4 regions of the Ureibacillus thermophilus genome follow, and region 1 is predicted to be linked to each of the others. Evidence: riboswitches for the same ligand, from Rfam matches in the RefSeq annotation. Region 1 holds a riboswitch; each other region holds the start of a gene.

Evidence for each region. A riboswitch is a leader RNA that binds a small molecule or an ion and turns the genes downstream of it on or off. The one in region 1 is predicted to bind S-adenosylmethionine.
Region 2: linked by a shared signal. The riboswitch ahead of metA (homoserine O-acetyltransferase MetA) and the one ahead of DKZ56_RS12835 (methionine ABC transporter ATP-binding protein) in region 1 are both predicted to bind S-adenosylmethionine.
Region 3: linked by a shared signal. The riboswitch ahead of DKZ56_RS01350 (O-acetylhomoserine aminocarboxypropyltransferase/cysteine synthase family protein) and the one ahead of DKZ56_RS12835 (methionine ABC transporter ATP-binding protein) in region 1 are both predicted to bind S-adenosylmethionine.
Region 4: linked by a shared signal. The riboswitch ahead of DKZ56_RS00655 (bifunctional homocysteine S-methyltransferase/methylenetetrahydrofolate reductase) and the one ahead of DKZ56_RS12835 (methionine ABC transporter ATP-binding protein) in region 1 are both predicted to bind S-adenosylmethionine.

Annotation. Positions count from the first base shown of each region.
Region 1 covers NZ_CP036528.1:2,566,726-2,572,679, forward strand. The annotation lists gene DKZ56_RS12825 (MetQ/NlpA family ABC transporter substrate-binding protein) at 1-325, opposite strand, end outside; gene DKZ56_RS12830 (methionine ABC transporter permease) at 386-1,054, opposite strand; gene DKZ56_RS12835 (methionine ABC transporter ATP-binding protein) at 1,047-2,072, opposite strand; SAM riboswitch class I at 2,228-2,338, opposite strand; gene DKZ56_RS12840 (thioredoxin family protein) at 2,390-2,692, opposite strand; gene DKZ56_RS12845 (toprim domain-containing protein) at 2,705-3,046, opposite strand; gene gcvH (glycine cleavage system protein GcvH) at 3,142-3,522, opposite strand; gene DKZ56_RS12855 (arsenate reductase family protein) at 3,588-3,944, opposite strand; gene DKZ56_RS12860 (acyl-CoA dehydrogenase FadE) at 4,172-5,953, opposite strand.
Region 2 covers NZ_CP036528.1:2,071,731-2,077,684, forward strand. The annotation lists gene DKZ56_RS10260 (DEAD/DEAH box helicase) at 1-2,805, shown strand, start outside; gene DKZ56_RS10265 (hypothetical protein) at 2,787-3,539, shown strand; SAM riboswitch class I at 3,605-3,712, shown strand; gene metA (homoserine O-acetyltransferase MetA) at 3,804-4,742, shown strand; gene DKZ56_RS10275 (hypothetical protein) at 4,795-5,954, opposite strand, start outside.
Region 3 covers NZ_CP036528.1:294,873-300,826, reverse strand. The annotation lists gene DKZ56_RS01365 (hypothetical protein) at 1-635, shown strand, start outside; gene DKZ56_RS01360 (hypothetical protein) at 838-1,260, opposite strand; gene nfsA (oxygen-insensitive NADPH nitroreductase) at 1,804-2,541, opposite strand; SAM riboswitch class I at 2,962-3,065, shown strand; gene DKZ56_RS01350 (O-acetylhomoserine aminocarboxypropyltransferase/cysteine synthase family protein) at 3,175-4,476, shown strand; gene DKZ56_RS01345 (hypothetical protein) at 5,035-5,424, shown strand; gene DKZ56_RS01340 (homoserine dehydrogenase) at 5,718-5,954, shown strand, end outside.
Region 4 covers NZ_CP036528.1:149,764-155,717, forward strand. The annotation lists gene metH (methionine synthase) at 1-2,654, opposite strand, end outside; gene DKZ56_RS00655 (bifunctional homocysteine S-methyltransferase/methylenetetrahydrofolate reductase) at 2,647-4,494, opposite strand; SAM riboswitch class I at 4,593-4,697, opposite strand; gene hemG (protoporphyrinogen oxidase) at 4,777-5,954, opposite strand, start outside.

The DNA of each region.
Region 1 (5,954 bases):
CTTCTTCCACTTTTTGTTCAAGGAATGGAATGTGCTGGAAGTAGTTAGCATCCAAATCCCCATTGTTTAAATCTTCGTTTGGTAATACATAGTCTTGATACTCTTCAATTTCTAAATCAATGCCTTCTTTAGCTAAAATTGGTTTTGCTTTTTCAAGGATGACTGCATGAGGTGTATGGGAAGCACCTACTTTTAATGTAACTTTTTCTTTTTGGTCTTCGTTAGTACCTTCATCAGTAGAAGAATTTGAATCTTCTTTTGAGCCGCATGCTGCTAGAGCAAGTACAAGCACTGATAGCAGTAAAAATGACAATAATTTCTTCATATCTATAACTCCTTCTCCTTCTTTATTTTTTATGTGAACGGCTTTCGCCTAATCACCCGACTAACGCTTGTCCGTTTTAGCGGTAATCATATCGCCTATCCACTGAATGATAAAGACAATGACTAAAATTAAAATCGTTGCCATCAGTGTGACATCTTCCCGGCTTCGTTGGAAACCTTCCAAAAAGGCCAAGTTTCCTAAACCGCCGGCGCCGATGATTCCGGCCATCGCCGTATAGCCAACAAGGGCAACAGCCGTAACCGTAATACCTGAAATGAGGGCAGGTTTAGATTCTGGAATTAATACTTTCCAAATGATTGTAAAGGTATTCGCTCCCATGGATCTTGCTGCTTCAATTACACCTTTATCCACTTCTCTAAATGCGATTAATACAAGGCGGGCATAGAATGGAGCCGAACCGATAATCAACGCCGGCAAAGCGGCATTCACCCCGCGAATGGTCCCAAGCAAAAATTTTGTAAACGGAATTAATAAAATAATTAATATGATAAACGGAATCGAACGGAAAATGTTGACAATAGAGCCCGTCAAGAAATGCACCACTTTATTTGCCCATAATTGATGCGGGCTTGTCAAAAACAGCAAAATTCCAATTAATAATCCAAGAACGAAGGTAATAGCTGTAGAGATGATTGTCATGTAAAGAGTGTCATAGGTTGCTTGCCACATAATATCCCATTTGACATTAGGAAAGAAAGTCTCAATCATTTGCAATCACCTCCGTTTGAATGTTCATCGTTTGCAATTTATCTAATGCCTTTTGCACTTTTTCCTGTTCTCCAACAAGCTGAACAATTAAAGTTCCATAAGGGCCGTTCGCTGTTTGGGAAATATTGCCATGGACGATATTCACTTCAATTTGAAATTCTTTTATTAAATAAGAAATAACTGGCTGTTCCGATGTATTTCCTACGAAAGTCAGTTTTACTATTTTTCCCGTTGGATAGTTTTTCAAAATGTGTTCAATCGCTTCTTTAGTTTCTTTAAAATCGGATACTTGCATCACAAAGTTTTTCGTAATTTCCGCTTGAGGATTTCGGAACACTTCAAGAACTGTTCCTTGTTCCACAATACGTCCCGCTTGCATTACTGCTACCCGATGGCAAATTTTTCGAATCACGTGCATTTCATGAGTAATTAACACAATGGTCAAACCAAGACGCTCATTTATGTCTTTTAACAGACTCAAAATGGAGTCCGTTGTTTCAGGGTCCAATGCACTTGTAGCTTCATCGCATAGCAATACTTCAGGATTATTGGCTAATGCTCTCGCAATCCCAACACGCTGTTTCTGGCCGCCGGAAAGCTGGGATGGATAAGCATCTCCACGTCCTTTCAATCCAACAAGCTCAATCAACTCTTGTACCCTTTTTTCTCTTTCAGCTTTTGGCACACCCGCAATCTCTAACGGGAAAGCAATATTTTCCGCAACTGTTCTCGACCACAACAAATTAAAGTGTTGGAAAATCATGCTAATCTTTTGCCGCGCTTTTCGCAATTCTTTTCCTTTAATTGAAGAAATTTCTTGACCATTGACAATAACTGAACCGCTCGATGGTTTTTCTAGTCCATTCAAAAGGCGAATGAGCGTACTTTTTCCGGCACCGCTATATCCGATGATTCCGAAAATTTCACCTTTTTGAACGGATAAACTGACATGATCAACTGCGGTTAATTGTCCACTTTTCGTTTTAAATATTTTTGTGACATCTTTTACTTCAATCATATAAGTACTCCTTTTTTGCAAACCGCAATGATGTAATCGTTCTACATTTGTGAATTTTACAATTTTTATGATTCATATAACATGAAATAAAAAAAACCTCCTACTTTGATAAGTAGAAGGGAAGTTGAACTACCCAAGAAGATACGTAAAACTTCCTCTTATCTTTCAAAGTAATCAATACTTTGCGTGATTTGGCACCTTATCATATTAACTATGATGGTTGCCGGGTTTCATAGGGCACTTCCCTCCACCACTCTTAATAAGAGTTGACTATTTAATTATGAAATCAATGTATCATGGAATCTATTAGATGTCAACTATAAAGTCAACTTTTCATATAAGTTTTGTACGGATTTAAAGGCATAGACTTTTTCGTAAACTTTTCCATTTTTTGTAATAATCAAACAAGGAACACTTTCAATTTGCTGCTCAAAAGCGAATTCTTCCAAATAATTAAGATTTGCTTTTCCCATTGGAATTTGAGGAAGCAATGCTTCAACCACTTCCATCATTTTAGAAGCAACCATACACGTCCCGCAAAATGGTGTATATAAATAAAAAGCTGTTAGTTCATGTGTTTCTGCTTTTTCTTTCCACGTTTCAATTGTCCATTCTTCCATTTCCATCATTTCCTATATTAAATATTCTTTATGAACTGAAAAATTAGCATCTCTCAGTAATTGGGCCAGCACTTTTCGGGGTGCATTCGCCACTTCCATATATGTCCTTGGAACATTTAAATGAATAGCTTCCGAGTAAATCCGTTTCATGAGTTTCCTCAGTTTTTCACCCGATTGATCGGCATCAAAAAAAGTATAAAGCTCACATTCTTCATATGGTTCAAGGAGCTCTAACAGGGCATCTTCGCTAATCGTTCCATTCGTGTAAACAATCTTTACCTCTTCCGCTAAGATGGGGACCAATTTCAGCATATCTGAACGACCTTCTACAATAATACATTTTTCATACGTCATATTGCTCACCCCATGCACGATAATAAAAAGGCTGTTTATTTATTATATTAAGTTTTTAAAAAAACGCCAGTTCTTGCACTGGCGTTTACTCTACCTTATTCGGAAATCAATTCCTCATATTTTTCAGCTGTCAACAATTGTTCAATTTGAGAAACATCTTCCGGCTCCACCACAATCATCCAAGCTTTTTCATATGGCGATTCATTGACAAGTTCAGGGCTGTCTTCCAACTCTGCATTCACTTCTACCACTTTCCCTGAAATCGGCGCATATAATTCCGAAACCGTTTTAACGGATTCCACGCTACCGAATGGCTCGCCCACTCGAATTTCATCGCCTACTTGAGGAAGTTCCACGAACACAATATCGCCAAGTTCAGATTGTGCATAATCTGTGATTCCTACACGTACTTTTCCATCTTCTACTTTTACCCATTCATGTTCTGAAGTATAACGCAAGTCCTTTGGTACTGACATACTTTAACCTCCATAAAATATGTAATCTTTTTAACAGTTTGACATATTTCTCTAGCGAAAACAAGTCACTTCCAAACCTTTTCAAACTCTTCCTCTTTAAATCCAAGAGTCACCTTTTCCCCATTTGTTATAATAGGCCGTTTAATCAACATTCCATCTGAAGCAAGCAATTCCAACTGCTCTTCCTCAGACATCGCATCTAGTTTATCCTTTAAGCCAAGGGATCTATACTTTTGACCGGATGTATTAAAAAATTTTTTCAGCGGAAGTCCGCTTTTCTCCCAATAAGATTTTAATTCTTCTTTTGTAGGAGTTTGTTCTACAATATGAATAGCTTCATATTTTATTCCGTTTTCATCCAACCATTTTTGCGCTTTTTTGCAAGTGGTGCATCGTGGATAATGTATAAATTTCAGCGTCATTTCTTTATCTCCTTATTTTTCATGATTTTTCTATCAACTCTTATTTTTATCATGCATGATTCGAATCATGTGTTCAAGCAGAGTTTTCATGAAATTTTAATACATTCTATTGTAACCATTCAACGATTGAAGGAAACAGTGGGATAATTAGCCGGGTTGTTTGCCGACCAATGGATAAAAAATGTCCGAAAGCTGTTGTGATCGGCTTTCGGACATTTTTTGGCTGATTATACGATATATTTTTCTGCTGCGATGAGGCGATCAGCAGCTTCGCGTTTTTTCAAGATTAGGTTGTATGGATTGTGGCGAGTTAATTTGCGCAATGCAGAAAGCGTGATGCGTGCATTGTCTCCTTCCACAGAAGCGATGATGATTTCTTTTGCTTCTTTTTCAATTTCTGCAAAAGCTTCTTGGCAGAAGATTTGCGTATACAATAATTTTTGTTGTGCTTTTTCAAGGCCATCTCTTTCAATAGCTTTTGCTGTACGCAATACTGTTGATTCCATTGCATATACATAGTTTGCGATGTTTGCAATGTTCACCAACACTTCTTGTTCTTGATCAAGTTTTGTACCGAAGCGTTGTGCAGCTACCCCTGCAGCAAGAATGCCGATTTTCTTCGCATTTTTCACAAGATATCTTTCTTGTGCTAGCGGTTCATCGCCCACTTCTTCAGGCATCAACATAAGCAGCTCTTCTTGTAAGTTTTGTGCAACTTGCAATAAAGGAAGTTCTCCTTTTAACGCTTTTTTCATGAATGTGCCTGGTACAATCAAGCGGTTGATTTCATTTGTACCTTCGAAAATACGGTTGATGCGAGAGTCGCGGTAAATGCGTTCCACTTCATATTCAGACATGAAACCATAACCGCCGTGAAGTTGAACTGCTTCATCCGCAATGTAATCCAAAGTTTCAGAACCAAACACTTTAGCGATGGAGCATTCAATTGCATATTCCGCAACAGCTTTTGCTACTGCTTTGCCATCTTTTGCTTCATCGGCAGATAATTTGCTGAAACGGTCTTCAAATAAGCCTACTGTACGGTAGTTAAGCGATTCAGAAGCATAAAGCTGAGATGCCATTGTAGCAAGTTTTTCTTTTGTTAAGTTGAAGCTTGAAATAGGCGTATTGAACTGCTTGCGCTGATTTGTATATTGGATGGCAAGCTCCAATGCTCGTTTTGAAGCGCCTACTGCACCAATGCCTAATTTATAGCGGCCGATATTTAAAATGTTAAATGCTACAACGTGACCTCTTCCAACTTCGCCTAATACGTTTTCCACTGGAACTGGCACATCTTCTAAAATCAATGTGCGAGTGGATGAAGATTTAATCCCCATTTTCTTTTCTTCCGGACCAACAGAAACGCCTGGGAAAGAGCGCTCAACAATGAATGCTGTAAAATGTTCGCCATCCACTTTCGCATAGACAATGAATACATTGGCAAAACCAGAGTTTGTAATCCATTGTTTTTCGCCGTTTAGAATATAGTGAGTTCCTGCTTCATTTAGTTTTGCAGTTGTTTTGGCACCTAATGCGTCAGATCCTGAACCTGGCTCTGTCAACGCATAAGCGGCAATCCATTCGCCCGTTGCAAGTTTTGGCAAATATTTTTGTTTTTGTTCTTCATTGCCGAAAAGAACGATTGGCAATGAACCGATTCCAACGTGGGCGCCGTGCGTTAAGCTGAAGCCGCCAGCACGGGACATTTTTTCTCCAATTAGAGCTGAAGTAATTTTATCAAGACCTAAGCCGCCGTATTCTTCAGGAATGTCAGCGGAAAGTAGCCCCAGTTCCCCTGCTTTTTTCATTAACTCTACAGAATGTTCAAATTCATGGTTTTCCAATTTATCAAATACTGGCAATACTTCGTTTTCAACGAATTCTTCTGTCGTTTTGGCAATCATGATATGTTCATCTGTAAAATCTTCCGGTGTAAACACTTTTTCTAAATCCACGTCTTCAATTAAGAAGCTTCCACCTTTTACAAAGTCAGTTGTTTGAACCATG
Region 2 (5,954 bases), 490 kb from region 1:
TTATATGTCATTCAAGGACCGCCTGGAACAGGGAAAACAACGGTCATTTCTGAAATTTGCTACCAAAACGTGAAAATGGGATTAAAGACGTTAATTGCTTCCCAATCAAACTTAGCGGTGGATAATGCCTTGGGCCGCCTCCTTTCGAATAAAGATATTCGGATTTTGCGCTATGGACGGACAGACAGCATCGAAGAAGAAGGGAAAAAATTTATTGAGGAAAATGTGGCGGAATATTGGAAAATTCAAACCTTTGAAGCTCTTTCCAATGAAATTAGGCAGCACGATGAAAAAGAAATCCTTTTAAAAAATGCCATTCAAGATTGTAAGCAGCAGATTGAAAGTTTGGAGAAAAAAGCAGCTGCATTAGAAAAGGATATTGTGAGGAAACAGCAGGCTGAAAAGGAATTACAAGAAGCCTTTGCAACTATTGCTGACTTAAAAAAGCAGATTATTGCGCTGAATAAGGAAAAAGAAAAAAAGGAACAAAGTATTGCAGCTTGCCAAACAGCGTTACATGAAAAAATCGAGAAACTAACTGAAATTGAAAGTGCGTTATCCAGCAAAGAGGCAGAAAAAATCCGCCAAGAAATCAGCGAAGCAGAACGGCAAATGGAGGAAAGCAAACATTTCATTCGCTTTAGTAAGACGAGGGAGCGACTGCAAAGAGTGCAATGGGAATTGCAACAAGTTTCCAATGAACTTTCATTATTGGAAACGAAAAGGGAGCAATCGGATGAGTTGCTGACTCAATTGCAATCTTTAAAAAAAGTAGATGAACTCAAAGAGTTTATCGAAACCTATGGAATCCGGAGAAAATTTGCCATCAACCAGCTGCTTTTGGACATGGAAAAACTCCATCAGCAAATATTGGAATTGAAACCGGCCATCCAAATTTCTGAACGGATTGAAAAAGCCATTGAATACAACCAGAAAACATTGAGAATTCCCATTGAACCCGTTTCATTGCCGCCGCACCACCATTATTCCCTACATGAAGTGAATGAGTTTTTGAATAAACTTGCCCTTGCTTTCAAACAGCAAAAAATCAATCGGCAAAATGGCATTCCTTCCATTCGAGGGCTATTTTTAAGACGGCTGTTTGTCAATGAACTATTGCATCAATATCAATCTTTAGCGGATGAATCAAGACTTGTTTTCAACAAATTAAAAAAAGCTGTTTATGATCAATATTTAGAAAGCATCGGCATCAATGAAGGCCAAATTCAAACATTAGAACAAAAAAGAAATCACCTAGAGCAAACTCTTTTGCAATATGAAAAAGAACTGGACGAGCTGCAAATCGAAAAAGCTGATTTTATTCCATCCGTTGATGAACTTCAAGCAGTAATCCATTCATTGCAAGAAAAACTCTATCATCTTGAGAAACAACAAGAAAACCTTCAAGTTTTTGAAACACAAAAAGCTCGACTGAAAAAAGAAATCGATGAAAACGAACGGGAACTTTCCCATCAACAAGCATTAGTAGAAACTTTGGAAAAGGAAATTAAATCGCTGCATCGTCAAGGAATTGCGATGGAACGAAAAGCAGAAGAATTTCAGAAAATCTTAAAACGAACCCCAGAATTGGAATTGGAAGAGACGAATAAAAAAATAAAGAACTGCTACCTTGAAATTGAAAAATACGAACGCCAAATCAAGCGGCTGCCAATTACAAAGGAAATCCAAAAAGAATGGTTCTCTTTATTAAACCGAGCAACAGAACAGGATTTAGAAGAAATTCGAAAACTTTACGTCAAACACGCGAATGTCATTGGTACAACCTGCGTTGCCTCTGCCAATAAAGAGTTTATGGACAACTATCCGATTTTTGATGTAGTCATTATTGATGAAGTGTCAAAAGCCACACCTCCTGAACTTTTGCTTCCAATGTTAAAAGGAAAGAAAATCATCCTTGTCGGCGACCATCATCAACTGCCGCCTTTAATTGGCGACGATACCTTTGAAGAAACGCTGGAAGAAATCTTGAAAAATATGGATGGTTTTGAAGAAAAACGAGAGCTGGAAAAACTGTTGGAAGAATCTTTATTTGAACGCCTTTATAAAAACTTGCCAAGCACCAATAAGAAAATGCTTGGCATTCAATACCGCATGCATGAAAAAATTATGCAAACGATTGCACCTTTCTATCAAAATGGAAATGAATCTTTGCAATGCGGCCTCACAAACTCTGATGAAGTAAGAGACCATCGACTGGAAGGCCACTTTGTAAAACGACATGAACATTTGCTATGGTTTGACATCCCAAATGAGCCGTTTTATTTTGAAGAACGGATGCAAGAAGGTTCCAGCTTATTCAATACTTCAGAACTAGAAATCATTAAGGAATTATTGATAGACTTAAACGATGCAACGGCAAAAGGGAAAGAAAATGGGCAATTTGAGAAAGAAGCGTTAAAATCTGTGGGTGTAATCAGCTTCTATAGAGAACAGGTTAACCGGGTGAATCAATTAGTTGAAGAACTGAATTTGCCTCATTTGCATATTCGCACAGGTTCAGTCGATAAGTTCCAAGGAATGGAAATGGATGTCATTTTATTAAGTATGGTACGCAATAACCAACATGGGGAAATCGGCTTTGCCAAAGACTATCGCCGTTTAAACGTCGCTTTATCCCGAGCGCGGGAATTGCTGATGATCGTCGGCAGCTCTGAAATGTTTACAAAACGTCCGAAAAAGAAAGAAACGAGAGAGATGTATCAGCGCTTATATGAGGTTGTGAAAGCCCTGCAAGGAATACGAACAATTACGAAGGAGCCTGCGACATGGAACTCCAACAATTAAAACAACAATTAGAAAAAGAAATGAAGGGAACGATTGTTCATACGGATATTTGGTGTCTTCCTATGCATACGTATGAAATCACCTATCAGCCCATCGAAAAAAAGACGATGGATATTTTAATGAAAATTTTGCTGTTTTCATTTCAAAAATCCACTTTTGAAAACGCGGAAGAACTGAGCGACATTTTATTGGTGGAGCCTTTATTTATAGAAGATTTGATGCGGAAAATGCAAAAAAATGGGTTGCTGGCAAGGGAAAACAAGGTTTATCAATTGACCGAAAAAGGGAAGCAACAATTTGCCCAGGGAGTCTTTGAAGAAGAATTAGATCCTGTGACGGTGGAGTTGTTATATAGCCCAACCCATTCCAACATTTTCCATGGAGATATAGAAGAAGTATTGGATTATGATGATTTTCCAGACCAATTATACCGCTATATGAAAAATGAAGAGGAAACATTGAATCAAGAGTTTTTCATAAATGAAATACAAAAAATGTACTTGGATTCAATGGACGAAAGTGAGCAGGAAATCAAATCCATTTTATCATTGGAAAAGGTGCAAATTAATGATGTTCCATGCATTGAACTGATTATTTGGAACAATGAAAAGAAGGAATTTTTTCCTCGGGTGTGGAATACGTTATTAAATAATTGGGATGAATTTTTAGAAAAAGAAATATTTGAGAAGGAAAAGTTGGAGTGGTTCGAGAAATTTCAGAGTGAAATCAAATAGCTCGAATATTGCATTTCTCTATTGGATATGTTAGGATATTCTTAATTTTATATGGAATTAATACTTTCTTATCAAGAGAAGTGGAGGGACTTGGCCCAATGAAACTTCAGCAACCTCTAACGGATGTTAGAAAGGTGCTAATTCCAGCAAGGTGTAACCTTGGGAGATAAGAGAGTGTGCATGAAATATTTGTACCCTCTCATTCTCATTGCTGGAATGAGAGGGTTTTTTATTTCAGATTATTTAGAAATGGGGGACAAGGGAATGCCAATTAATATTCCTAAAAATTTACCAGCTGGAGAAATATTAAGAAATGAAAAAATTTTCGTCATGGAAGAGGACCGCGCATTATCGCAGGACATTCGGCCATTAAACATTTTAGTGTTGAATTTAATGCCTGAGAAAGAAAAAGCGGAACTTCAATTGCTGCGCTTGCTTGGAAATACGCCGCTGCAAACGAATGTAACCTTTTTAAATACTGCTACATATGAATCAAAAAATGTATCAAAAAGCCATTTAGAGTTGTTTTATAAAACATTTGATAAAATTAAACACCGCCGTTTTGATGGAATGGTCATCACAGGGGCGCCTGTGGAACGCATGGAATTTGAAGAAGTCAACTATTGGAAAGAATTGACTGAAATTTTAGACTGGGCGAAAGTGAATGTCACATCAATCATTTATATCTGTTGGGCTGCACAGGCGGCTTTGTATTACCATTTTGGCATTGGCAAGTTTGAATTGCCGAAAAAATGTTCCGGCATTTATTCCCATACAATTACGGACTTAACGAACGATTTAGTTCGTGGTTTCAACGATGAATTTGTGGCGCCTCATTCACGATATACATCTGTTTCCATCGAGGAAATCGAGCAGCATCCGGATTTAAAATTATTAAGTTATTCTGAAGAAGTTGGGCCTTTTATCATTCAATCAAAAGACAATAAACACATTATGATTACCGGTCACTTGGAATATGATGCCACAACCCTTGCAGAAGAATATGAGCGTGACATAAAGAAAGGTTTGCCGGTCGACATACCAGAAAATTATTTCCCTGACAACGACCCAACAAAACAGCCAAAAAATTATTGGCGCGCCCATGCCCACTTATTATTCTACAACTGGTTAAACTACTACGTTTACCAAGAAACGCCGTACGATTGGCACTATGTGGAAGATGCCATTAATTTCGAAATTTAAACAGAGCTGTAAAAATTCTTCTATTTCGGAAGAATTTTTACAGCTCTTATTTTTAGATGAAAAACATTGCCACAATCGTAGTTACAACGAGTCCGATTACAACAGGAACTAAATTTCGTCTCGCCAATTCAAACGGACTTACGTTACAGATGGCAGCAGCCGGAATTAACGCCCATGGTACAAGCGTTCCCCCGCCGACATAAATCGCTGCAATTTGCCCAAGGGCCGTAAGCGTTGCAGTTCCATCGCCAATGACTGTTCCAAATAGATTGGCAATGGAGCCGACTAATGAAATGCCCGAAAATCCGGACCCATCTAATCCGGTAATAGCGCCGACACCAGCAACGGTTACTGCCGCAACTTCCGCTGTCATTGGCACAACGGCTGCCAAAGCGCCCCCTAAATCGTTGATGATGCCTTGGGATGTTTCAGGCAAATAGTCGCCGATGATTTGTGTGAATCCTGAATCTCCTAAATAGAAGAAAGCGGCGATTGGAATCACTGGTCCAAACACTTTAAAACCAAATTGGAATCCTTGAATTAAGTAACTTGTCGTTTTTTCAAGTCCTGCATTTTTATGGGCAAACATGGATAGGAGCAGCAGAAGTACAAGGGTTGTTCCGCCAATGAGCGCCGTTGCATCCCCGCCGGTTAAATCAAAAATCGCCATCGCGACTACATTTAATAAGAAGGTAATCGGTATTAAAATAGCAAAAAATCGTTTTTGATTTTTCGTTAAGAGATGTGCTTCCACTTCCTCTTCGTCTTCTTGGCCACCATCAAAACCGCCAACCATCTCAATAGTTCCCCGTTTCAAATCCCTTCTGAGCAAGAAAAATGCTGTAAAAGTTGTCACAACGCCCATCACGATGACAAGAGGAACGCTAGCAGAAATGACATCGCTAACAGGGAGTCCTGCTGCATCAGCCGTCAATTTCGGTGCGCCTTGAATGATAAAATCGCCAGATAGCGCAATCCCATGCCCGAATAAGTTCATCGCCATTGCCACGCCAAGAGCAGGAAGTCCAGCTCGTATCGCAACAGGCAATAACACCGCTCCAAGCAGCGCAACAGCAGGGGATGGCCAGAAGAACCAGGAAATCACCATCATTAAAATCCCTATTGTCCAATAGGCAAGCGTCGGATTTTTAATGATTTTCGTAAAAGGGGAGACCATCACTTCGTTAATTTCCGTTTTTAAAAGCACCCGGC
Region 3 (5,954 bases), 750 kb from region 1:
AAATGTATTACTTTACGGATTTCACAAGCCCGAAAGAAGGCGTAGATTCCATGCTTGGCTATTCATTAACTCATGCGCGGACAGGAAAAGCGGTGTATTACACAGGAAATTTAGAAGAATCGTATATGGATTCCCAAGGGGCTTTAGATATTATTGAGAAGAAGTTTATTGAAAAACAATGGCATGGAGCTATGCCAATCCTTTACAATTTCTATGGAGAAGCGAGCTGGCTTGCACCGGTTCTTGATTCCAACGGCTTTCTGCAAAATTACTTTATCGTCTCTGCAGCCAATCCGGAAATTTCCGTTTATGGTTCAACTCCAAATGAGGCGTTAAGGCAATATAAAACGGCTTTATCCCGAGGAGCAAGTTCGGTGGAAGGTTCAAGCAACGCCGAGGAGAAAACTGTTGCTGGAGTGGTTCTCCGCGTATATAAAGAACGGGTTGGTGATTATACTCTTGTTTCCTTCTTGCTCAATAACGGACAAAACTTTGTGGTAAGTTCACAAAATGAGCCGCTCTCCATCTACCTGCAAGAAGGGGATCAAGTAGTGATCCGTTATTTAGAAACGGGTGAAATCTTCTTGCCGGTAAAGGCGTTGAAAATTGAAGGAGTCGTCAATATCGGTTTATAAAGAAAGGGCTGTCCAGAAAGTCGAACACTTTCGGAAACAGCCTTACTTCTTATAGTAATATTCTCTTAAAAACTTTCCCTGCGGTGGTTACAAAACGCGCCTCCTCGTCGCAATTTATCTGCGGCAAAAACTCTAGCTAAAGCCGCAAAGGGGACGTCTCAACTTTTCAGACGCCCCTTTAATTGTTGATCATTTTGGAAGATTACTCTGAACGCTGCTTAATATAATTGAGCATTTCTTGTTTTCTTGACTGCATTTGTTCTTCTTTGTAGGGATTGACTTTTGAGAATTGCTTCTTTTGTTCTTGTAATTGCTTGCGTTCCATGGTAAAACGATTTTTTGGTTCATGTTCGAATATATATTCTAAATGGAACAGTTGAAGGAGTGCTACTTCAGGATTCTCCAGATTATATACAAATTTGATATTCCAAACGGTTGTGTAGGAAATATATTGATTCACATATTCTGTAGCATACTGGTATTTTTGCTTATCAATTTTATGTTCAATGCTTCGATGGATATTTCCTAAGCATAGGTTAATTTCAGCAATTGTCCGGTAATAACTTCTTATATGTTTAAGATGTTGGCGTTCGAGGGATAAAGCGACTTGTTTATGTTGTCTCATCATTTCTCTTCCCTTCGCGGCATCATGATTAATTTGGAAAAACTGACCAATTTATTTTATTTTAATATGCCAGATGTTTGAAAAAAAGGATTAAGGAGCGAAATAGGAATATTTAATCAGTTTAAATGTGAAAATAGTTCTATAATGGAGATAGCTGTAGACCTTATTATTTATCTTTATACATTTTTAGTTTTATTGGATTGGGCATTATAGAAGTTTAAGAGAAAAAATAAAGAGTTTTGACAAATCTAAAAAAACATCACTTTCTCCAAAGAGAAAATGATGTTTTTTTGATATGTTATTAAAAATTGATTTCCGTTCCGGGAACGCTTTCCGCGGGGCCCGGCTAGCCTCCTCTGAGTCATTCCTTCGCTCCTCGTGGTCTCGAGAGGGCTCGTCGCAGGAAAGCTTTGCTTTGCGACTAAGCGTGCGCGACAGGAGCTCGCCCCGTCACTCCAATCAATTTTTCGTTAGTTCAATTTTTTATCAAAACTCTTTCAGCTACCCCTATAATTTTTGGTTTATGTCCCAGCCTCTTTATGATTATTTCCAAGTGAATCCTTTGGACGCTAAAAATTCTTTGATGAATGGACGGCGTTGTTCACTGAGGAAATCCGCCATTTGCTTCGTCCAATTGGATACTTTTTGATTGGAGCTTCTGGATGCATAATAGTTTTCCATAATCGCATCGTATTTATCTAAAAGCTCATCATATTTTTCAGCATCATATTCATTTTCATGCAATACGGCTTCCACTGGGAGTCTTGGTTTTGTTTCATTTCGTTTTGTTGGTTTCCCGATTGTCATTGCAAAGAGCGGGAAGACGTGTTCTGGAAGGTTAAATAATTCGCTGATTTCTTTTGGATTGTTTCTTGCGCCGCCGATATAACAAATGCCGTAGCCTTCAGATTCTGCCGCAACGACAAAGTTTTGCGCAAAAATCGCCACATCCGCAACACCCACTAAGACATTTTCCGCCGTATCCACTGTAATATCGACACCGTGTTTTTTCCCAGCTACTTCTAATCGTTTAAAGTCGACACAGAATAACAAAGCAGCCCCGGCTGTTTGAAATTGAAATTCATTTTTGGAAAGTTCTCCGAGTTTTTGTTTCTTTTCTTCATCTGTCACCAAAATTACACTATAGGCTTGTACAAAATGGGAAGAAGCAGCCATTTGTGCCGTTTGAATTAGATCAATAATTTTTTCTTTTGGTATTTCTTCTCCTGTATATTTGCGTACAGATGTATGACTACGCAATAATTCTTTTACGTTCAACATTTACACCCCTTTTATGTACTGGTTAAGTTGAAGATCGCTCTTTAAAGCGATGTTTCTCTTCCTAAAGGTATCATATTATACTTTTTAGCCAATGACAAAAATTTGAATTAAAGAACGCCTATCCATTCATAATAGGACAAGAAGGTAGGCTCGGTTTATCATCGGCATTCCGAATTGGATGAAATCTTTTGTTGTGAAGGCATATTACAGAGGAAAATGAAGAGAATCGCTTTTTCGGCACAGTCTTTACAAGAAGATATTTTGGGGGGGAATGAACATTTTTTTCTCTTCATTTATGGAAAAATCAATTTTGTTCTATTATACTCAAAAAAATAAAGAAGTTTTAAAATTTTCAAAAAGTGGTTGACAGAGTGGGATACTATGTTTTATAGTTAATCCAACGATGGAAAATCAATCATACTCTTATCAAGAGAGGCGGAGGGACTAGGCCCAAAGATGCCCGGCAACCTGCAAGAAATTGCAAAGGTGCTAAATCCTACAGACGTTTGTCTGAAAGATAAGAGGAGGAAATGTACGTGTACAAAGCCCTCTTCTTATATGAAGAGGGTTTTTGTTTTATCTTCCATGCCTTCTCGAAACCTTCCATCAAATTTATGTTTAGGAGGAAATATCATGTCCGAATTCAAACCAGAAACGCTATTACTTCACGGTGGTCAACAACCTGATCCAGTAACAGGTGCAATTGCCGTTCCGATTTATCGCACGACGGCTTATGCCTTCAAAAACACAGAACATGCACGAAAATTATTTGCCCTTGAAGAAGCCGGAAACATTTATTCCCGCATCATGAACCCGACAGTCGATGTGTTTGAAAAGCGTGTTGCCTTGCTAGAAGGGGGCTCTGCAGCTGTTGCTCTATCTTCCGGTCAGGCGGCAGTTGCCTTCTCCATTTTAAATATCGCCAATGCGGGAGATGAAATTGTCTCTGCTGGATCATTGTATGGCGGAACATATAACTTATTTGCTAACACATTACCTCGTTGGGGCATTACAACAACATTTGTAGATGAAAGAGATCCGGAAAACTTCCGCAAAGCAATTACGGACAAAACAAAAGCAATCTATGCAGAAGTAGTAGGAAATCCTAGCTTAAATATTTTAGATATTGAAGCAGTAGCAGCAATTGCCCATGAACATGGCATTCCATTAATCATCGACAATACGTTCCCATCTCCATATGGATGCAATCCAATTGATTTTGGAGCAGATGTTGTTATCCATTCAGCAACAAAATGGATTGGCGGCCACGGTACAACAATCGGTGGCGTTGTGGTAGATGCAGGAAAATTCGACTGGACACAAGGTCGATTCCCTGGTTTCACAGAGCCTGACCACACATATCATGGCATTCGTTACGGCATCGATACAGCCGGTGCAGCTTTTGCAACAAAAATGCGCGTCCAATTATTGCGCGATCTTGGCCCAACTTTAGGACCGGATGCGGCATTCAGTTTCCTTCAAGGATTGGAAACTCTTCACCTCCGCTATCCAAGACACAGTGAAAATGCAGAAAAAGTAGTGGCATTTTTGAAAAACCACCCATATGTGGAATACGTGAATTATCCAGGAGATGAATCATTCGAATCTCACCATTTAGCGAAAAAATATTTGAAAAACGGTTATGGTTCTATGGTGACATTCGGTATTAAAGGTGGCCGTGAAGCAGGAAGCGTTGTTATTGACAATGTAAAATTGTTCTCTCACGTTGCAAACGTTGGAGATGCAAGATCCTTGATTATTCATCCAGCTTCCACTACTCACCAACAATTAACTGCTGAAGAATTGAAAATTGCCGGTGTAGGAGAAGAGCTTATCCGCTTATCCATCGGTTTAGAAAATGTGGACGATATCATTGCAGATTTAGATCAAGCTTTAGCCAAAGCAGCAGCTGAATTCGGCGTGAAAAACGCGTAAAAGTGGATTACAAAGCCCCTCTCTTTGTTAAATATATAGAATCGGAGTTTTTTCAAGTGCTTCCCGTTCTCATTTGAGCGGATATAATATTCCCGGCTGCCCATTTGCAGCAAGTAAAATTTAGTTATGAAATAGCTGCTCATTTGCAGCAGATTTAAAAGAAAACGGTTTGCCGCAACCATTGCCCATTCGCAATGGATGAATAAAGTAAATACAAGCTGCCCATTCGCAGCATGGAGACGCCTCTTCACGGATTTATTTGGTTGTTCACAAAACATTTATAATGTGTGAATTGTATTCCCATTCGAGTACAATTCACATGCTTTCTTATTCTAATTGCTGACCCGTCATTTAGCAGTAATGATTGTTTTTTTATAACCCATCCCCTTTTTAAAATAAAACCAAGTAAATTAATTAGGATACTTGAAATTAGTGATTAAATGATATATATTAATAATAAGAGGATGATTAGATTCCATCGTATTGAGATCCCCCCTAAAATAAATGGAAAGCCTGATGAAAGGCTTTCCCTCTTTAATTAATAAAGGAGCTGGTTCAATGAGCAAGGTCTATAGCGCTCAAAATTTTGCGGCTTATATTATATATGAATTAAATGAAACAAACACTTTTGTGAACGCAAAGGCATTGCAGCATTTGCTTGAAGTTGTTAAAAGATGCTGGGAAAATGTTTTTGGATCGAATCCTTATAGAGAAGAATCGTATTCCATGTTAACTCATGATTATGTTGTAAAAGAAGTTTATGAAGCTTATAAAGAATTTGGAGAACAGCATATTTCAAAGCCGGCAAATGAGTGGTATTTAAAATATGGAGAGTTCCAATTAATCCTTAGACCTTATGCAGTGCCTGCCTTTTCTAAAGAAGAGGAGAAATTAATGAGAAAAATTTTAAATCAATATCGGCATGTATTATTCAAACAGGCATCATAAAGAAATGACTGGTCAGTACAATGTTCGTACTGGCTATTTTTATTTCAAAATTGAATTCATTTGCTATATTATAATAGTTGTATGCCTTTCCACAGAAAACAATTGTCCATCTTGGGTAGAATCCCCTTGAGTTTCTTTTGTATATACGTTAAAATTTCTGTATGTTTCAAAAAATATAGAATTTTATTATTTTTTAAACACTACAAATTGAGTGTTTGTGTAATATAAAGATTTTGCACTCGCTTGCTTATTAACAAAAATTTCAATTGAAAGAAAGATGGAGGCGAAAGAAAATGGCAACAATCAAGGCGGCCATTTTAGGATTTGGCACAGTCGGTCAAGGCATTTACCATATATTGAACGAAAAAAGGGAAGATTTACGGAAAAAATTAGGGGTAGAATTAGAAGTTGCAAAAATATTAGTTCGTGATACATCAAAAGAGCGAGTTCCAGGAACGCGTCATCTGTTGACTGATAGCATTGATGATTGCTTATCTGTTAAGGGATTGCAAGTAGTTTTTGAAGCCATT
Region 4 (5,954 bases), 600 kb from region 1:
AATACTGGCGCATCTTCCACTGTGCGGGCTTGTTTTTTCGGCACCTCTTTTTTCGGCTGATTTGCCCGTTTTGCATCTGCTTCCAAGCGTTTTTCGCGAGATTCCCGAATTTCTTGCAAGAAGGCTTCCCGTTCATTCGGATCCATTAAACGATTGGCGTGTTCTAACCCTTGCATTGCATCTTTTGCATAAATGACCGGTCCATCGTATTCAGCCGCAATTTTTGTTTCAGTAAAGCGTTTCGTCAGAGCGGCTCCCCCAACAAGAATCGGTACATCAATGCCTGCTGCTTTAAAGTCTTGCGCCGTCAATACCATTTGCTGCGCCGACTTCACCAATAGTCCAGATAAGCCGACAATGTCCGGTTTTTCTTTGCGGATGGCTTCAATCAATTCCGCCGGGGTTACTTTTATTCCTAAGTCAATCACTTGATAGCCGTTGTTGCTTAAAATAATATCCACTAAGTTTTTACCAATATCGTGAACGTCGCCTTTTACCGTTGCCAAAATGACTTTTCCTTTTCCAGCACTGTCCTCTACTTTTTCCATATATTGTTCTAGGTGGGCAACAGCCGCTTTCATCACGCCGGCGCTTTGCAACACTTCCGCCACAATTAACTGATTATCGTTGAATAAGCGCCCTACTTCCGCCATGCCGTCCATCAATGGACCATTAATGATATCTAGAGGCGTATCAAATATTTTTCTTGCTTCTTCCAAATCTTCAATTAAGCCTTCTTTTGTTCCTTCCACGATGTAGTATTTCAGGCGCTCTTCCACCGTCGCAGGAAGCTCAATCTTTTTCTCTTCTTTCTTTTTATCGCGGTAAAAGGCTGTAAATTTCGCCAATGTTTCATCGTTTGTATTGAAAATCAAATCATTCGCCAGCTGAATTTCTTCTTCTGGCAAGGATGCATAACGCTCTAATTTTTCCGTATTTACGATGGCATAATCTAGGCCCGCTTGCGTGCAGTGATATAAAAATACTGCATTCAATACTTCCCGTCCCACAGGTGGGAGACCAAAGGAAACATTGCTGATGCCAAGCACCGTTAAGGCTCTTGGGAATTTCTCCTTAATTAAACGGATTCCTTCAATTGTTTCCTCCGCCGCACCAATGTATTGCTCATCTCCCGTGCCTACAGGGAATACAAGCGGGTCAAAGATGATATCTTCCGGCGCAAGTCCCCATTTCTCAGTCAAGATTTTGTAAGAGCGTTCAGCAATGGCCAATTTTCTTTCGCGCGTAACGGCCATTCCTTCTTCGTCAATTGTGCCGACCACGACGGAAGCCCCGTATTTTTTTACAATCGGCAATACTTTATCGAACCGTTCTTCTCCATCTTCCAAGTTGATGGAGTTAATGATGGCCTTTCCTTGGGAATATTTCAACGCTTCTTCAATGACCCGTTCATCCGTTGAGTCAATGACTAAAGGAACTTTGACTTTCTTTACAACTTCTTTCATAAACTTGCGCATATCCTCAAGCTCGTCGCGGTCAGGATTAGCTAAACATATATCAATGACATGAGCGCCATTTTTCACTTGCGCCCGTGCAATTTCAGCAGCTTCCTCATATTTTCCTTCAATAATGAGCTGCTTAAATTTGCGGGAACCAATAACGTTTGTTCTTTCCCCGATAAATAATGGACGCATGGAGTCATCGTAAATAAGCGGTTCTATGCCGGACACAGCATGACCATGGGATTTTTCTTTTTTCGGACGCGGTTTGTAATCTTTTACCGCCTCCCGAATGGCCTTAATGTGGGCAGGAGTTGTTCCGCAGCATCCTCCCACAATATTTAACCAGCCTTTTTCAGCAAATCCTCGCAATTTCGTTGACAAGGATTCCGGCGTTTCATGATAGTGGCCTTCTTCATCCGGCAAACCGGCATTCGGATAACAGCTAATGTAGCTAGTAGCCAATTCTGACAGCGATCGGATATGGTCCGTCATAAATTCTGGGCCGGTTGCACAGTTTAACCCAATGGAAATCGGATGAATATGTTCAATAGAAATGTAGAAAGCTTCAATGGATTGGCCAGCCAGTGTTGTTCCCATCGGCTCGATTGTTGCAGAAACCATGACAGGAAGCTCTTTTCCTGTTTCTTCAAAAGCCCGTTTTATGCCAAGAGTTGCCGCTTTTACATTTAACATATCTTGGCTTGTTTCAAGCAACAGCAAATCGGCGCCTCCGTTAATTAAGGCTTTTGCTTGAATATAAAAGTTTTCTACAAGCTCATCAAATGTCACACCGCCTGTAACAGACAATGTTTTTGTTGTCGGCCCCATCGAACCTGCCACAAATCGAGGCCAATCGCTCGTTGAATATTTATCCGCTTCCGCCTTTGCCAGTTCTACAGCTTTTTTGTTGATTTCATAAGCTTTATGGCCCAATCCATATTCATCTAATACAAGGGGAGTTCCACCAAAGGTATCGGTCGAAATAATATCCGCGCCCGCTTCCAAATAGGCTCTGTGAATTTTGGAAATCACATCCGGTCTTGTTAAAACAAGATGTTCATTGCATCCCTCATATTCTTCCCCACCAAAATCTTCAGCTGTTAAATTTTCCTGCTGGAGCATTGTTCCCATTGCCCCGTCGATAATTAAAATTCGTTTTTGCAACTGTTCTTCGATTGGATGGTTAGCCATTTGCTTTAACTCCTTTGTTTTGCTCATCAAGTTGTTGGATATATTGCAATAGTTGTATTGTCAGTTCATATCGCATAAACGGTGTAATCAAGTAAATGCCGTTAAAGTATTGGGTTGCTGTATCTAACAACTCTTTTGCAATTTCAAGACCTACTTTTGTTTCTTCTTCTTTATTGCCGCTCACCTGTTTCATTCTCTCTAACACATCATCGGAGAGTTTAATTCCCGGTACTTCATGGTGCAAAAACTCCGCATTTTTAAAACTTGTGAGCGGCATAATGCCAATATAAATCGGCGTTTCTAAATGCTTTGTCACCTCATAGACTTCCACAATTTTTTCTTTCGAATAAATTGGCTGTGAAATGAAATAATCCGCACCATGTTCAATTTTTTTCTCCAGGCGGCTTACCGCGCGATCGATAACGCGTACATTCGGATTAAAAGCAGCCGCCACGGAGAAATTCGCTTTCTTTTTAAGAGATTTTCCGGAGAAAGAAATCCCTTCGTTTAATTGTTTAATGAGAGAGATTAATTCCATTGAAGAAACATCATAGACGCTCGTCGCCCCAGGAAAATCCCCCACTTTTGTAGGGTCGCCGGTAACCGCTAGAACATCATGTAATCCGAGGGCATTTAACCCCATCAAATGAGATTGAAGCCCAATCAAATTCCGGTCACGGCAAGTTATGTGAGGCATTGTGCGAATGCCGTATTGCAGTTTTAAAATGGCACCCATAGCCAAGTTGCTGACTCTTGGGGAGGCTAAAGAATTGTCCGCCATCATGATAAGGTCCGCCCCAGCTTCATACAAAGCCTTAGCACCTTCCACAAATTGCTCAATTTCTAAATGTTTTGGCGTATCTAATTCCACAATCACCGAGCGTTCTCTTTTAGCTTTTTCATGAAGAGGCTCGAAGCTATGCGGTTCCGCCTCTTGAATAATTGCTTCCCTTACAGGTTTTGCCACTTTCTTTTCAATCGGCCGGAAATGAGCTAATTTCTTTTTCACAGCTTCAATATGTTTTGGCGTTGTGCCGCAGCATCCTCCAATAAGTCTTACTCCCTCATTGCAAAGTTCCACTGCAGCACGGGCAAAATAATCCACTTCTGATTCGTAAACAACGCGGCCATCTTCAATATCCAATAACGAAGCGTTCGGATAGGCGGATAAATAAGCTTTCTCAGGAATTTCCACCTCTTCAAAGGCTTGAATCGTATGGTAAGGACCAAGGCGACAGTTCACACCGACTATATTTGCACCTAATTGTTCAAGCTGTTTTAACGCTTCATTTAATTTCAGGCCATTAAGCAAAACGCCCGGCTCTTGCATGGAAACTTGGGCAATAATCGGCATATCGGTCATTGCTCTTACCATTTTCAACGTTTCCGTAAGCTCTTCAAAATCATAGTAAGTTTCGAGCAATAACCCATCTAACCGGCCTGCAATCAACACTTCTGCCTGTTCCCTTACAGCTTCCAAAATTTCATCCAAAGTGTAATCCACTTTACGAACCCCGCGAATTCCGCCAATGGAGCCTAAAATAAAGACGTCTTTTCCTGCTGCTGCACGTCTTGCCACTTCAATGGCCCCTTTATTGATTTCCACCACTTTGGACTCTAGTCCGTATCGGGTAAGCTTAATTTTATTTGCGCCATATGTGTTCGTTTGGATGACATCTGCGCCGGCTTGTATGTATTCGCTATGAATTTTTTCGATAATTTCTGGCCTTTCTATATTCATTTCTTCATGGCAAGATTCCAGACCATACGAATATAAAAGCGTCCCCATTGCTCCATCCGCAACTAACACGCTATTTTTTAAAGCCTCTAATAGTCCCATTAAATTCCCTCACTTTTCTATACTGCATAAATTTTCAGTTAATTCATCTAATAGAAAAAGCCTTCTTGCGAAAGAAGGCTTGTCATTTCCTTATAGTCACCTTATCTTTCGGCAATTGCCGCTGGATTTAGCACCTTACTAAATAGATTAGTTGGTTGCTGAAGCTTCTTCGGGCCAGTTCCCTCCACTTCTCTTGATAAGTGTTATTCAATTTTAAAATATCAATATAATAGCTCTCATCATAAACGGTAATCTTCATTTTGTCAAGTTAACAAATCGGAATTACTGCGAAATAAGCTCAAAAATATTCTCTGCTGTTTCTTTTCCGTTGTCAATACAAGCACCAATGCCTACTCCAAAATAAGAGCAGCCGGCAATGAGCAAATTCGGATAACGTTCTTTTAATTTTGAGAGCACTTCCTGCAAGGCTTCGTGATGGGCTAAATCGTATTTTGGCATCGCATCGATCCATTTTGTAATTTTTACCATGTTCGGCTGTTCTTCAATATTTAAGCTGAGTTTAATATCGTTTAGGGCTACCTTTGTCAGTTCTTCATCGCTCATGACTTTTAATTCATGATAGCGGGGATTGTTTTCTTTATAAAACAAGCGTACTAATAAATTTCCATCTTTGGATGTATGTTTCCATTTGCGGCTTGTCCAAGTGGAGGCATTGCACACTAAATCGCTGTTATGGGAAACAATAAATCCCGTACCATCTTGCGGCAAAATGGAATCCGGCAAATCGAAGCCTAAATACATCGTAATAGCAGAAGCATTTTTAAATTGGTTGAAATAAGGGTCTAATTCTTCATCCTTTAATAAGTTCTTTACGACTTGGTTTGGTAATGCCAACACCACAACATCCGCTTCAAGCTTTTCGCCATTTGCTAATGTGATTTCATAAAGATCATTTTTCTTCTCAACCCGAATTGTTTCAGTATTTTTGCGAATTTCCACTGTATCAAGCAGTTCTTCCAAACGGTCAATCAACTGGGATAACCCGTTTTTAAAAGAAAGGAATTTTTTGTTGGCTTCCCGTTCAAACTTCTCGCGATTCGCTTGTAAACCTTTCATCAAGCTGCCGTATTCATTTTTATAATCCACTAAATATGGAAGAGTGGAGGCAATGGATAATTTGTAAATATCGCCGGAATACACGCCGGCAAGCACTGGGGCAATTTGTTTTTCCACGATTTCTTTCCCTAAAAAGTACTCTAAAAATTCCCCGATGGAGCTTTCTTTCGTAAATTTCGTATTTGGAATTTCTCCATCTTTCAACACTCGCTGCTTTCCTTCTTCAGAAATGAGGGTGCTTGCTTTTAACGATTCCACCGTCATAGGAATGCCAAAGACTGATTCTTTCGGGATGGCATGCAGTTCATGATTTGTATGAATATAAGAAATTCCCGTTTCGTTATAAACGACTTCCGATTCAAAATCAAGCTCTTGAATTAATT